Regions from separate parts of the Cobetia sp. 5-25-4-2 genome, predicted to be linked through region 1. Evidence: predicted binding sites of a transcription regulator. Region 1 holds the regulator's gene; each other region holds the start of a gene.

Region 1 (5,106 bases):
GGGGTCTTGCAGTGTGGACTGCGTGCATGTGGCACGGCCACGCCGTGGCCGATGCCCGTCGAACCCAGTCTCTCGCGCCCGATCAGGCGCGAGAAGACTTCCTGGCTGTCCAGGCTGGGAATGTTCTGAGCAATGAAGGTGCTGAAGAATTCCAGCACCCGCTTCTTGCTCCCCCCGGGGACGCCGTAGAGCGTGCGCTCGGGGGGAAGGATCTGATCAAGTGTCATGGCAGAAGGTCAACGGGTCCCGGTGCCCTGAGAGCGAGCCTGGGACTTTTCCTTGTGTTTGACCAGCTGGCGGTCCAGCTTGTCGGCGAGCGCGTCGATGGCAGCGTACATGTTGGGGTCTTCTGCCAGGGCATGGAGGTCGGCGCCAGCGGCGTGCAGGGTGCAGGCAGCCTGTTGGCGTTCCTTCTCGATCGACAGTGTCACCTGAACATTGGTGATGTTGTCGTAATGCCGTTCGAGGCGAGCGAGCTTCTCGTTGACATAATCGCGGAGAGGATCGGTGAGTTCCACATGATGCCCGGTGATATTCACTTGCATGGACACGCTCCTTTATCCAGCGGGTTGCCTTTGAATTGTAACCCTTTTTGACTGCGAGCAAACCCTGATTGAACGCGCGGCCACTTTCTGACTCCGGCCATGGTCTCGTGGCGATCATCTGCTGGCGAGAGCGGCGGTGCCGGTGTACCGAGCGTCTACCCCGACAATGCCCAAGCTTTGAACAAAGATCAACGCTGCGCTGCATCGTGGGGCAAGGCTTGTCTTCAACCCAGCGAGGGATATCAGCAGGTTCTTCATGAGCATCGCCTCGCATCACGGACGGAATGGGGCTCGAGAAACCGGCCGTTTGTGGCCAATGTCAGCATTTACGTCGACGTTCGTGTGGCAGGAGTCGGTGGCGACCTCTGGCTATCTGTCCGTGGGATGTGAGGGAAAAAGAAAGCACTCTGGAGAAAAGTGGCTGGAAAAATAGGCAATTGGGGGCGTGAAGTCACTCACGCAGTCGCAAGGACAGGCATTGCCAACCGGTATTCAGACGACCGATTGGCAGATGATGCCAGGATGGCAGGTGCAAGGGGGCGAGCATCAGCGCTCCGACGTGTGGAGCCCACTGGCTTGCGGGTATCCGTTGTCGAGACTCACGCCAAGCGCTTGCGCTCGCTGGAGGAGGGGATGCCCATGGCCTCGCGATACTTGGCGACCGTCCGGCGCGCTACCTCGATGCCATCACTGGCCAGCAGATCCACCAGGCGTGAGTCGGACAATGGCTTGCGCGCCGGTTCTTCCGAGATCAGCTTGCGAATGCGCGCACGGATCGCGGTACTGGAGTGCGCGTCACCGTTGCCGCTGCCACCCACCTGACTCGAGAAGAAGAACTTGAGTTCGAACACGCCTCTCGGGGTGTGGATATATTTCTGGGTGGTCACCCGCGAGATGGTGGATTCGTGCATCTCGACCACTTCCGCGATGTTGGCGAGGATCAGCGGCTTCATGCCTTCTTCCCCCTGCTCGAGGAAGTCGATCTGGCGCGCCATGATCTCGCGGCCCACCTTGAGCAGGGTGTCATTGCGTGAGGACAGGCTCTTCATCAGCCAGCGGGCTTCCTGAAGATTGTCCTTGAGGAAGGTGTTGTCCGCGGACTTGTCGGCCCGCTTGATGAGGGCGGCATATTCCGGCTGGATACGCAGCTTGGGCAGCGCTTCCGGGTTGAGCTCGACCTGCCAGCCGTGACGCGTATGACGGACCAGCAGGTCCGGGATGACGTAATCACTGGCAGGCTCGCCCCAGGCGGACGCCGGGCGCGGGTCGAGCGCCCGTACCAGACGAATGACGTGATCCAGCTCATCATCATCCAGGCTCAGGCGACGCTTGAGCAGCTTGCGATCGTCATTGCCCAGTGCCTCGAGGAACTGCCGCACCAGACGGCGGGCCTGGGCCAGCAGCGGCAGATCGTCCGGCAGCAGGGCCAGCTGCAGCAGCAGGCATTCGCGCAGGTCTCGAGCGAACACACCGGTGGGATCGAACTGCTGAAGGCGCAGCAGGACCTGCTCGAGTTCCGACGCCTTGAGGCCGGGCAGTCCCTGACCTCGCAGGCCATCGACCAGTTCGTCCAGGCTCATGCTCAGGTAGCCGGCCCCATCCACCGCATCGATCAGACTCTCCGCCATCTGCCGTTCACGCGCATCGAGGTCCGTCATCGCCAGCTGCCAGCGCAGATGGTCCTGCAGGCTTTCGACACTGGTGTTGCGATCGAAGTCCGGTCCGTCCTCGCTCGAGCTTCCGCTGCCGGAACTGGTCAGGCTGCCTGCGTGATCCTGGTAGAGGTCCGACCAGTCACTGTCGAGAGGGTATTCTTCAGGAATCTCGCTGTTGGTCTCGGAGGTGGAGATCTCGCTCTTGTCCTGTGTCTCCGCGACATCCAGCGACTCGTATTCCTCGTCAAGCTCCAGCATGGGGTTTGACTCAAGCGCCTGCTGTATCTCCTGACGCAGGTCCAGCGTCGACAACTGCAGCAGCTGGATCGCTTGCTGAAGTTGCGGGGTCATGGTCAGGGAAGTGCCGAGTCGAAGCTGCAAGGTGGGTTTCATGGGGTCTGTCATTCACGGCAAAGGAACGTGCATCTACGCTATACCGTGGGTCGGGGCACTGACAAGGGGCAGTCGAGAATATTCAAGCAACTTGCATGCCATGTTGCCACCAAGGTGGTATGGACGTCATGCATTCGAGTGAGGTGTGGCAGAGCAGGAGGGTTCACGGGGAGATCACGCAAGCGCATGTCGAGGCGCTTGCGTGAGGGGGGCGGGGAATGAGACCCCGACAGTGAAGCAGGAAGTGGCGGTTGCTGGTGAGAGCAGGGGAGGTCGGACAGCTCTCGTCAGGCTGACGGCTCTTACCAGGCTGACGGCACTCTCGGGCTAGAGCTTGAACTCATGGCCCAGGTAGACATCACGCACCTGCTGGTTGGCGAGGATGGTGTCGGCGTCGCCATGCGCGATGATCTGGCCATCGCCCACGATGTAGGCGGTATCGCAGATGTCGAGTGTCTCGCGCACGTTGTGATCGGTGATCAGCACCCCGATGCCGCGGTCACGCAGCTGGCGCACGATGCTCTTGATCTCGCCCACCGAGATGGGGTCCACGCCGGCAAACGGCTCATCGAGCAGCACGAAGTCCGGCTCGGTGGCCAGTGCGCGAGCGATCTCCACGCGGCGGCGCTCCCCGCCGGAAAGGCTCATGCCGGCACTGTCACGAATATGCGTGATGCTGAACTCGTTGAGCAGCTCCTCCAGGCGTGCCTTGCGTCCGTTGCGATCCAGGTCCTTGCGCGTCTCGAGGATCGCCATGATGTTGTCGGACACCGAGAGCTTGCGGAAGATCGAGGCTTCCTGGGGCAGATAGCCGATGCCGGCGCGAGCCCGCTGATGCATGGCGGCGCCGGACAAGTCGTGGTCATCGATGGTCACGCTACCGGCATCCGAGCGCACGAGGCCGACGATCATGTAGAACGAGGTCGTCTTGCCGGCCCCGTTGGGGCCCAGCAGGCCTACGATGTCACCCTGGCGGATTTCCAGCGAGATGTCCTTGACGACCTTGCGACCCTTGTAGGCCTTGGCCAGATGACGAGCGCTGAGGGTACGTGGGCTGGCAGCAGTCATGCTCATTGGTCCTTGCTGGCATTGGCGCCACGTGGCGTCAGGGTCATGTGGACGCGTGACCCCTCGGAGGATGAGGCATCGGTGCCATTGCTGGCATTGACCTGGCGCTTGTCCAGGAAGTATTCCACGTAGCCGCCTTCGAAGGTGTCGTCGCCTTTCTCCAGACGGGCATCGCCGACCAGTTCCACCCGGCGCTCCAGCGCGTGGTAGCGAATGGTATTCGCCCAGCCCTTGACCAGTCGCTCGTCGGTATCGGGTTTCTGCTCCATGTAGGCGCGCTGGCCGGTGGCCTTGACCAGGGAAATCTCGCCGCTGTCGGCGCGACTGATGTCAACGCGCGCGGCATCCAGCTTCATGCTGCCCTGGCGCATTTCCACGCGACCGGTATAGGTGGCCGTGCCGGCCTTGTCATCCAGTGACAGTGAGTCGGCGGCAATGTTGATCGGCTGGTTGGCATCGCTGTCCAGCGCCAGTGCGGTCGGGGAAAGCGTCGTCATGCCAAGTGCCAGGCCAAGGGCCATGACACCGGGTCTGAGTGTCTGGCGCCAGACCGTCAAGGGCGTGAGAGTCGTTGAAGTCATGGAGTGCTCCTTGGCAGAACTGGTAAGGCTTCACGATCACTCAGGCCATCGTGAAGCGGAAATCGGGGAGAGAGGATTCGGCGCATGCAGGGGTGCGCTCACTGATCCTTGGCCGGCGCGGCATCGAAGGTGCTGGAGACGCGGCCATCATCGTCACGGGTGGTGTCATTGCCGGTGTCGAGAGTCTCGGCTTCCCGGGCGGCATCGCTCTTGCCCTTGCCGGGTTGCAGGGTACTGCGGACGCGGCCTTCCAGCTGGGCGGAATCCTGAGAGAGGTCAGCGCTGAAGCGGTCACTCTCGACGCGTTGACCATTCTGGGTGATCACCACCGGCACGTCACTCCAGGCACGGTTCTGCTCACGACTGTAATGCAGCACGTCGGTGTCCAGTGTCCAGGCATCCGAAGGCTGGCGCAGTCTGGCATTGCCCTCGAGGGTGAAGGTGTCGCCGCCGGCGCTCAACACGCCACTGTCACCCGTGGCGTACCAGCGACGGTCTTCGCTGTCGTTGGTCCGGATCTTCGGTGCCTGCGCACGCGTCACGTCATCGCCTGGCGTGTGTTCGATGTGCGGGGAGGTCATCGACTGGATCGACACTCCCCGCGCATCGAAGCGTGTCATGTCAGCCCCGTCGAGATAGTAATCCGGCTCATCACTGCTGGCGTCGACATTCACTGTCGACTCCAGACTGTTGCGCTGCTCGATCAGGGCCATGACGCCGCCGACCAGCAGGAGCAGCAGCATCAGCCACAGGCGCGGAGAGGGACGGGGCAGACGTGGCATCAGGCGCGCGACTCCTGCAGGTAGGTATCCAGCACCGAGGCCCAGTGGCCCTGTGCCTTGAGCAGCAGATCACAGATCTCGC
Region 2 (5,106 bases), on a different contig from region 1:
CCGCGGTGTACACCGACAGCGCGACCCACAGGGCGAGGAACTCGGGAACGACCGTGATGCCGCCACGGAAGTTGAAGCCCTTGAGTTCCGGCAGCTCCCAGCTCAGCGGCATGCCCATCGCGAAGTAGGCCAGCAGCGGCGCCACGATGATCAGACCGAGCGAGATCCAGCCCGCCGGCAAGCGCTGACCGGTACGGGCCTGACGCTGGCGGTTCCAGTAGCTGAAGATGCCGCTGGCGACGACGGCCAGCACGAACACGGCAATCACCACCGAGAAGCCGCTGGAGGTGATCGGTGCCGGCACGAACAGACCGCGCACGTTAAGGAAGAAGGCCTCGCCCAGCGACAGCGAACCTCGCGGACTCGGCAGAGTGCGAAGAACGGCGAAGTACCAGAAGAAGATCTGCAGCAGCAGGGGAATGTTGCGGAAGACTTCGATATAGACCGCCGCCAGCCGCGAGATCAGCCAGTTGGGGGAGAGACGGGCGATCCCCATGATGAAGCCGATCACGGTGGCCGCGATGACGCCCAGTGCGGATACCAGCAGGGTGTTGAGCAGACCGACGATGAAGGTATCGCCATAGGTGGACTGCTCGGAATAGTCGATCAGACTTTGCAGAATGCCAAAGCCTGCGGTGTTGTCCAGGAAGGCAAAGCCGGTGGTGATGCCACGGCTTTCGAGGTTGGTCAGGGTATTGCTGACGATGATCGCCAACACGCCGAACACGCCTGCCAGCATCAGAAGTTGGAAGATCAGTGCTCGCTTGGCCGGGTCACGCCAGAATGGCGGCTTGACCGTGGCCGGCGGGCGAGAAGCAGGTTGTGTCATACAGGCAATCTCCGCCGGAAAGCTATGCGACTTCCGCCTGCCGCCCTATCGAACGGCAGATCAGTTATCTCTCGGCACTCGAGGAAAGGATCACGGGGAACAGACCAAGCCCCTCACGACGCTGGCCAGGGGAAATGACCGTATGGCCACTTCTCCCTGGCCAGCGTCCTTGCTCAGCCTGCGTCACGGTTCACCCGGCTCGCGCTGGACCTCCAGGCGAGCCGAGGCATCAGCGAACGGGCGGTGCGTACTGGACGCCGCCGTCGGTCCACAGCGCGTTCAGACCACGCTCGATCCCCAGAGCGGAACCAGTGCCGACATTGCGCTCGAACATCTGCCCGTAGTTGCCCACCTGCTTGATGACCTGATAGGCCCAGTCAGCCGGCAGCCCCATGGCTTCGCCGTAGTTGCCATCGGCACCGACCAGACGCGCGACATTGGGATTGGTATCCGACTTCTTGGCTTCGATGTTGTCGGAGGTCAGGCCCATCTCTTCGGCGTTGATCTGAGCGAACAGGGTCCATTTGACGATGTTGAACCACTGGTCATCGCCCTGACGGACGACGGGGCCCAGCGGCTCCTTGGAGATGACTTCCGGCAGTACCATGGCGGACGCCGGATCGGAGAGCTTGATGCGCAGGGCGTAGAGCTGGGACTGGTCGGAGGTCAGGACGTCACAGCGGCCCGCTTCGAAGCCCTTGACGGTCTGGTCGGAGGTGTCGAAGACGACCGGCTCGAAGGACATCTCGTTGAGGCGGAAGTAATCCGCCAGGTTCAGCTCGGTGGTGGTACCGGACTGGATACAGACCGCCGCGCCATCCAGCTCCTTGGCACTGGAGACCCCCAGGTCCTTGCTGACCATGAAGCCCTGGCCGTCGTAATAGTTCACGCCGGCGAAGTTGAGGCCCAGAGACGTGTCACGCGTGGCGGTCCAGGTGGTGTTGCGCGACAGGACATCGATTTCACCGGACTGCAGCGCGGTGAAGCGTTCCTTGGCCGTCAGCGGGACGTAGCGCACCTTGCTGGCATCACCCAGCACAGCCGCCGCGACACCACGGCAGACATCGACATCCAGGCCCTGCCAGTTGCCGGCGTCATCCGGCGCCGAGAAGCCCGGCAGACCGGTGCTGACACCACACTGGACAAAGCCCTTTTCCTTGACGCTATCCAGAGTCGCGGCACTGGCACCACTGGCTACCGAGGCAGCCAGGAGGGCGGCGCTAGCGATCAGCAGTGGCTTCTTGTTGTTATGCATCTTGAATCCCTCGCGTATGTCTGGAATCCGCTCGGAAACACCCCGAGACGGTGATGGTGCAATGCTGTGCATGGCACCCCTCGACAATAGCAAGCTCCGTTCCAATTTCCGCCTATCGTGTGATCCGCTGCGTTCAACGCTGAAAAAACAGCCGAACGGCAGTGAAAACGGCCAAACCTCCCGATGCCGACCGTCGATAATATGGCGAGACAAGCGTGCAGATAGTGGCGTCTGACGCCTCGTTCGCTTCATATCGGTGCAAAATAAAAACGGCCGTTTCATGACGAAACGGCCGTTCTTGAACTTTCCTGCGCTCCGGTCTGGGGAGTTGCGACCAATGTCGCAGCCACCCTGACTCAACGCTACCGCGCACTGAAACGCATTCTTCACGCCCCGATGCGCTTCTGGATGACTCAGTCTTCCAGCAGACGCTGCATGAAGGGAGGCAGTACCAGGGCGGCACGATGGCCTTCCACGGTATAGAAATCGCGCGCGAAGCTGGCCGCAGCCGCGTCTTCCTCACGGAAGGACTTCACGTCACATCCCTTGCCCGCTAGGGTGCAGCTCCACCAGCCGGACGGGTATACCGGCTGCGGGAACGGCAGGGTCGCGACGCTGTCGAAGCCCGCTTCGCCCATGTCGTTGCGCAGGTCCTTGATGATGGAGTCGGTGTGATACAGCGGCGACTCGCTCTGCTGCACCATCACCCCCCCCTGCTTGAGGATACGGTGGCAGCGCTTGAGGAAGTCGGTCTTGAACAGACCTTCCGCCGGACCGACCGGATCCGTGGAATCGACGATCAGCACGTCGATGCTCTCGTCCGGGCAGTTGTCGACCCACTTGACGCCATCCTCGAACAGCAGCTCGGCACGCGGGTCATCATTGGACTCGACCAGTGCCGGGAAGAACTGCTCGGAAGCCCGCGTGACCGCCGGATCGATGTCGATCTGGGTGACCTTCTCCACGCCCGGGTGCTTGAGCACCTCACGCAGGGTGCCACAGTCGCCCCCCCCGATGATGACGACACGCTTGGGGGCCGCGTGGGTGAACAGCGCCGGATGCGACATCATCTCGTGATAGAGGAAGTTGTCGCGGTCGGTCAGCATCACGCAGCCGTCCAGCACCATCAGATTGCCGTAGGTCTCGGTGGCATAGACCTCAAGGTGCTGATAAGGCGTCTGCTCGTCATGCAGCTTGTGGCTGACCTTGAGCGAGAAGGCGCTGCCGTGGCGGTCGAAGATTTCGGTGAACCAGGAGCCATCGAGATGTTCGGTCATGAGAACCCTCACAAGGGATATCGGAGTCGGATATCAAGGTATGAATAAGAGGACGGGACATCAGACCCTCAAGGCCTGAATCATCGACGCACGCGTCATCGGGCGATGCAGTCCTGATCAATCAACAGGACTCAGGCGCAGCACCATAGCCAAAGACACGCGGAGTGGAAAGAGCTTGTGCACGATCTCGAGGCACTGGGGTTGACGCGCGATGACCAACGACTCACCCGCCAGGCCTCTTCTGGCGGGTAGAGGCCTGGCACACGGCCCGTCACAGGCGGCTCAGGCGCACCATCAGACGTCCGCCCAGGTGGCAGCCAAGCCCGGCAAGAATGCCGAGGAAATCCGCCAGCGCATCCAGCACTTCTGCCCCGCGATAGGGAATCACCAGCTGCAGCCCCTCGATGCCAACGCCCAGCAGCAGCAAGGCGGGCAGGATGACAAGACTGCTCAACCCGGCCAGCCGCGTGGTCAATGCCAGCAAGGCGAAGGCGGAGAAATGCTGCAGCTTGTCCCAGGGGAAGGTCTGCTCCGGGTGAGGCTCACCCGGCGAGAGCGTGCCGAACAGGATCAGCAGCAGACAGAACAGTGCCACGCACGCCCAGCCTCGTCTCGGCGCGAGGCGCTGCTCCAGCGGCGTCATGCGTGATACCCCGCCATGAAAGACACGGCGGGGCTGTCAGCCATCAGTGACATGGTTCAATCGCGCGCCAGCGGCGTGGCGTTGGCGGTGTCATCCTGATGATAGGCGGGGCTCAGCTCATGCAGAGCGTCCATCAGAGCATTGACGTTGCCCGGGTCAGTGAACTGGCTGATGCCATGCCCCAGGTTGAAGATGTGGCCAGGCCCCTGACCGTAGCTATCGAGAATGCGGCCGACTTCGGCACGAATCGCGGCGGGAGTGCCGAACAGCGCATTCGGGTCCAGATTGCCCTGCAAGGCCACGCGATGGCCGACGCGCGCGCGCGCATCCGACATCTCGGTAGTCCAGTCCAGGCCGACACCGTCACAACCGCTGGCGGCGATGTGCTCGAGCCACTGGCCGCCATTCTTGGTGAACAGGATCACCGGCACGCGATTGCCTTCGCTGTCAGGCTTGAGGCCAGCGACGATCTGCTCCATGTAACGCAGCGAGAACTCGAGATAGGCCGGTGTGGACAGGGTGCCGCCCCAGGTATCGAAGATCTGCACTGCCTGGGCACCCGCCGCGATCTGGGCGTTCAGGTAATCGGTGACGGCCTGAGCGAGGGTGTCGAGCAACTGATGCATGGCTTCGGGGCTGGAATACATCAGGCCTTTCACGTGGCGGAAGTCCTTGCTGGAACCGCCCTCGACCATATAGGTCGCCAGTGTCCAGGGACTGCCGGAGAACCCGATCAGCGGTACGCGACCGTTCAGCTCGCGGCGGATGGTCGAGACGGCACGCATGACGTAATCGAGATCACGCTCGACGTTCGGAACGCTCAGCGCCTCGATTTCCGCGGCGGTGCGCACCGTCTTGCGGAATTTCGGACCTTCACCTGTCTCGAAGTAAAGCCCGAGGCCCATGGCATCCGGGATGGTCAGGATGTCGGAGAACAGAATGGCGGCATCGAGCGGGAAACGCTCCAGCGGCTGCAGCGTCACCTCGCAGGCACGCGCGGTGTCCATGCACAGGTCCATGAAGCCACCGGCCTGACCGCGGATTTCACGGTATTCCGGCAGATAACGGCCCGCCTGGCGCATCATCCAGACAGGGGTACGGT
Region 3 (5,106 bases), on a different contig from region 1:
CGAACATGACTTCACGCACGGCTTTCAGCTCGCTGCGTGGCTTCGTAGTCTTGGCCAGTCGAGACAACGAGATGCTCTGTTTGCCTGCGCGTTCCGGTGACATCAACGACCTTGCCTCTTCCACTGTGGCATCCAGCAACTTCTCGATCTGCATCTCTTCCGTATTGATACGCAGGATGATGATGCGCTCCACTTCCTCCAGCGAGCGGGGATTGAAAGCAACATGGCCTCCACCGCCCATCATCGCAGTGGTCTTGACCGAGATTCGCTCACCGTCACCGCTTACCACGTCATAGCCACGCTGGTTCACCTCGGTCGCCATCTGACCATTGGTGATCAATGCAGCGTAAAGTTCACCAATGCGTCCGCAAAGATGACGTAGCTCGGTCGGCGGCACGTCCCAGCTCAGTTCTCGCTCGAACCAGGCCATCGCCTCACCCAAGGATTGGATGATCTGCATCTGTGAAAGTGCCATACATACCTACCAAGTAAAGTTAATACAGGATGACATATAATTCATACATTAACTTTCTATAAAACAAGAACTGCCAAGCAAAACCAAGCAATAAATACACGCATGCTTTGCCATGCAAACCCATTACTATCAATAGCTTACTTAAAGCACTAACATCAAAGATAAAAGTTGACCTTGAATCTTAAAGCGACATTAAGTGACGCTATTTATTGTGACACTCTTAACTCGACCTACTTCATCAAGTATGGCGACTCCATCAATTAATATTTTACCACCTTTATCATTAAAAGCGTCATCCATTGACTTGGTTATCTTAAACTTCTCGTCTTGATCAATATTACTATTTGTATTAAACGAAACTACTCTTTCTTCTCGGTCGAGATAAATCTTCCCGTAGCCAGTCAAAATGTTAAATTTAGTTACATTACAAGGTTCAAGAACAAGGGATTCTCTACGATCCTTAGATAAATAGGCTAGTGTTTCTAGATCCATCCTCACGATAGGGCCTTTAGGTCTCTCAATATTAATATAAACATCACTATTATTTCTAATTGGCCTATGCATATCTATGAGGGGCCCCCGCAAACTATCTTCAAATCTATCCACAGTCGGTTCTATTCGCTTACACATTCTCTTTACGTAAGGTGTTTCTGGCGCAACATTCTTACCCATCGCCTTATTTAGCGAATATTTAATAAAATCATAAACTGCGGCGGCAGCAACACTATAACCTATGTTTGCTACAACAGGATTATCAAGAACTATTATTATCTCATCTACAAAGCTACCCTTTTTGGCTGCCCGACGATATAATTTGGCTCCCTTTAGTGCGGTTGCTCTATGAATGACCTCTTCATTTGCAAGCATATGAATTGATATAGCTATGACTCGACAGAAACCAATTAATGAAGTAGTACCATCGTATAACTCACTTAAGCCATCATCGAAAACACCACCCTCATATCTAGACCGCAACTTAATTTCCAAATCAATCTCCTCGCTGCCTATCAGTATAAAAATCAGTATCTCGCATAACTCTATATGAACTTCACTTATCACGAATCATAAGCAAAATCTAACCTAGCATATATATCATATCATCCCGTATAAAAACTCACCGTGGTGCAAAATTTTAGCGGGCTCACCATAACAGTGCATTCCTCATTAGATAAATTTTTCTCTGAATAGACTAATGTCATGTATACCATTGTTTTTAAAAGAAAAAACTTGCTAGGCACGCTTCCTGCTAGACACTCACCGAGGCACCGATAGGCATACAACAATCGAAAATCTACACCAATGGAGCGCTAGGGTTCCGGTGACTGGCTGATAGCCGTCACGACTGGTCCGAGAGCACTCGACCTCCAAGCTGGGGGTTACACGGCGGGACAAAAGCCCGGGAGACGCAACGCCTGAAAAGGTCGGCGCCTCTCACTTTTTCCGCCGGAGATAACGACAATGACCCAGCCCACTCGCCTTTCCCCGTCTACGACTTACCTCTCGGATGCTTGCGCTCAGGCGCCATCCGCTGCTGTCGCATCTGATTCCCCGGCGGCATCCGCCGTATCCAGCAAGACCTCCAGACGTGCTGCGCTGGCCGGCGCCCTGCTGCTTGGCGCATCGCTGAGCCCACAGGCCATGGCGCAGGATTCCTTCAGCGTATGCTGGTCGGTGTATGCCGGCTGGATGCCGTGGGAATACGCGGATACCCAGGGCATCGTCGACAAGTGGGCCAAGAAGTACGACATCAATATCGATGTGGTACAGGTCAACGATTACGTCGAGTCCATCAATCAGTACACCTCCGGCAATGTCGATGGCTGCGCCATGACCAACATGGACGCCCTCACCCTCCCCGCCGCCAGCAGTGTCGATTCCACCGCGCTGATTCTGGGCGACTACTCCGATGGCAATGATGGCGTGATGGTACGCGACGGCGATTCCATCGAGTCCCTGAAGGGGCGTGAGGTCAATCTGGTGCAGTTCAGTGTCTCCCACTACCTGCTGGCACGTGCGCTGGACAGCGTCGGCATGAGCGAGCGCGATCTCACCACCACCAATACCGGCGATGCCGACATCGTGGCGCTGGCCAGCAACACCGATACCCAGGCGGTGGTGACCTGGAACCCCCAGCTGGCCACGCTCAAGGACATGCCCGGCTACACCGAAGTCTTCAATTCCAGTGACATCCCCGGCGAGATTCTCGACCTGATGGTCGTCAATACCCAGACCCTGAAGGACAACCCGGACTTCGGCCACGCGCTGGTCGGCGCCTGGTATGAGGTGATGGAGAAGATGAAGGCCGGTGACGAAGCCGCGCTCTCCCAGATGGCCGATGCCGCCGGCACCGACCTCGCCGGCTATCAGGCCCAGCTGGCCGCGACCCACATGTACTACACCCCCGCCGAGGCCGTGGCCGCCTTCAATGCGCCGAGCCTCAAGGACACCATGCAGCACATCGCCGACTTCAGCTTCGCGCAGGGGCTGCTGGGCGAAGGCGCGCCGGATGCCGGCTTCATCGGCATCGAGACGCCTGCCGGCGTCGTCGGCGATGAAGGCAACGTGATGCTGCGCTTCGACCCGAGCTATACCGCCGCACTGGCCGACAGCCAGTAACGCCACGCGGTGGATGCCGCACACCAGCCGCAGGAAAGCTGTCTCTGTGGCTGGTGAACCGACCGCCTCCCTCGACCGCACCTCTCGTTCGCACCCGTGGAGCCCGCGCATGAAACGCCTGATCAATCTGACACCCTCCCGTGGTGGCCGCTGGCTGCTCGGTGGCCTGCCCTTCGCGCTGCTGGCCATCCTCTACATCGTGCAGTCCAACCAGCGACTGCTCGACAACCCCAACGACCGCCTGCTGCCGTCCTTCGCGTCCATGGGCGAGTCCTTCGCCAAGCTGGCCACCGAGGTCAACGTGCGCACCGGCGATCTGCCGCTGTGGACCGACACCTTCGCCAGCCTCGAACGCCTGCTGGCCGGCGTGCTGATCAGTGCGCTGATCGGCCTGAGCGTCGGCCTGCTCACCGGCGGCCTGCCGCTGCTGCGCGCCAAGCTGTCCCCGCTGATCACCGTGCTGTCCCTGATTCCGCCGATGGCGATCCTGCCGATCCTGTTCATCGCCTTCGGGACGGGTGAGTTGGCCAAGATCGCGCTGATCGTCATCGGCATCACGCCCTTCCTGATTCGCGACCTGCAGAATCAGGCCCTGCGCCTGCCCGATGAGCAGCTGATCAAGGCCCAGACCCTGGGCGCCAGCTCCTGGCAGGTGCTGACCCGCGTGCTGCTGCCCCAGCTGACCCCGCGCCTTCTGAGCGCCACGCGTCTGGCACTCGGCAGCGCCTGGCTGTTCCTGATCGCCGCGGAAGCCATCGCCGCCCAGGACGGCCTCGGCTATCGCATCTTCCTGGTGCGCCGCTATCTGGCGATGGACGTCATCCTGCCCTACGTGGCCTGGATCACGCTGCTGGCCTTTCTGCTCGACCGTCTGCTGGTGCTCGTCTCGACCCGCGCCTTCCCCTGGTACCACGCTGAGGAGAGCCAATCATGAGCCTGATCCACGCCAAGGGTCTCGAGAAGCATTACGGCCAGCAGGTCGTGCTGGAACGCATGAACCTGACCGTCGAGGCCGGGGAATTCATTACCCTGGTCGGCGCCTCCGGTTGCGGCAAGACCACCTTCCTCAAGCTGCTGCTGGGCACCGAGGGCGTCTCGCGCGGTGAGCTGCTGCTGGACGGCAAGCCCATCCCCGGCGAGCCGGGCCCGGACCGCGGCATCGTCTTTCAGAAGTATTCCGTCTTCCCGCATCTCACGGTGCTCGGCAACGTGATCATGGCCGAGGAACTGGCGCGCGCCCCGCTGACCGGCAAGCTGTTCGGGGCCAAGCGTCGCGAGGCACGCGTCGCCGCCGAGAAACGCCTGGAAGAAGTCGGCCTGTCCCACGCGCTGGACAAGTACCCGCATGAGCTGTCCGGCGGCATGCAGCAGCGCCTCGCCATCGCCCAGGCGCTGATGATGAAGCCGCGCATCCTCTTGCTGGATGAGCCCTTCGGCGCACTGGACCCGGGCATCCGCAAGGACATGCATCAGCTCATCCTGCGCCTGTGGGAAGAGCAGCAACTGACCATCTTCATGATCACCCACGACCTCAAGGAAGCGTTCGAGCTGGGCTCGCGCGTCTGGGTGTTCGACAAGGTGCGTGTCGACCCGCAGGCCCCGCAGGCCTATGGCTCGACCATCACCTACGACCTGCCCACCGAGCGCAGCAAGGCCAAGGCGTCGTCTCAGCAGCCGGGCGCTCACCAGCCGGGCTCTGTCCAGACGGGCGCTGTCCAGACGGGCGCTGACCAGCCGACGCTCGCGCACGAAACGCTGACGACGCCAGCCCACTCCGTTTCCCAAGCCACTCTCACCGGAGGCCAAATCAATGAACATACCGCTTGATGCCGCGACCACCGCCCGCGCCAGCTTCACCGCGAAGTATCAGACCCATCTGCCCGGCGGCCATCACTGGTCGATGCGCATGCCGCGTGGCAGCGCACTCAAGCTGACCGCCCGCGAGGCCAACGCCAATGTCGGTCTGGTGATGTACAACCCGCTGGATCTGCTTGAGCGCCTCAATCTGCCGGACA

Evidence for each region. The regulator sigma-54, encoded in region 1, starts transcription at its own class of promoters, with help from an activator protein. The targets are predictions, from matches to a motif close to TGGCACNNNNNTTGCTNT.
Region 2: HXS65_RS10245 (amino acid ABC transporter substrate-binding protein) is a predicted target of sigma-54. The motif match lies at 2,171-2,188, and genes of this name have one in related genera.
Region 3: HXS65_RS12995 (putative urea ABC transporter substrate-binding protein) is a predicted target of sigma-54. The motif match lies at 1,708-1,725, and genes of this name have one in related genera.

The regions. Positions count from the first base shown of each region.
Region 1 covers NZ_BLWK01000001.1:124,279-129,384, forward strand. Annotated here, with positions in the region: gene HXS65_RS00550 (PTS sugar transporter subunit IIA) at 1-227, opposite strand, end outside; gene hpf (ribosome hibernation-promoting factor, HPF/YfiA family) at 237-545, opposite strand; gene HXS65_RS00560 (RNA polymerase factor sigma-54) at 1,145-2,593, opposite strand; gene lptB (LPS export ABC transporter ATP-binding protein) at 2,921-3,661, opposite strand; gene lptA (lipopolysaccharide transport periplasmic protein LptA) at 3,664-4,242, opposite strand; gene lptC (LPS export ABC transporter periplasmic protein LptC) at 4,341-5,024, opposite strand; gene HXS65_RS00580 (HAD family hydrolase) at 5,024-5,106, opposite strand, start outside.
Region 2 covers NZ_BLWK01000004.1:124,979-130,084, forward strand. Annotated here, with positions in the region: gene HXS65_RS10240 (amino acid ABC transporter permease) at 1-829, opposite strand, end outside; gene HXS65_RS10245 (amino acid ABC transporter substrate-binding protein) at 1,059-2,084, opposite strand; gene speE (polyamine aminopropyltransferase) at 2,498-3,361, opposite strand; gene HXS65_RS10255 (VanZ family protein) at 3,633-4,004, opposite strand; gene hemE (uroporphyrinogen decarboxylase) at 4,061-5,106, opposite strand, start outside.
Region 3 covers NZ_BLWK01000006.1:58,636-63,741, forward strand. Annotated here, with positions in the region: gene HXS65_RS12985 (DUF6998 domain-containing protein) at 1-460, opposite strand, end outside; gene HXS65_RS12990 (hypothetical protein) at 668-1,462, opposite strand; guanidine-I (ykkC/yxkD leader) riboswitch at 1,772-1,880, shown strand; gene HXS65_RS12995 (putative urea ABC transporter substrate-binding protein) at 1,934-3,091, shown strand; gene HXS65_RS13000 (ABC transporter permease) at 3,201-4,025, shown strand; gene HXS65_RS13005 (ABC transporter ATP-binding protein) at 4,022-4,918, shown strand; gene HXS65_RS13010 (urea amidolyase associated protein UAAP1) at 4,902-5,106, shown strand, end outside.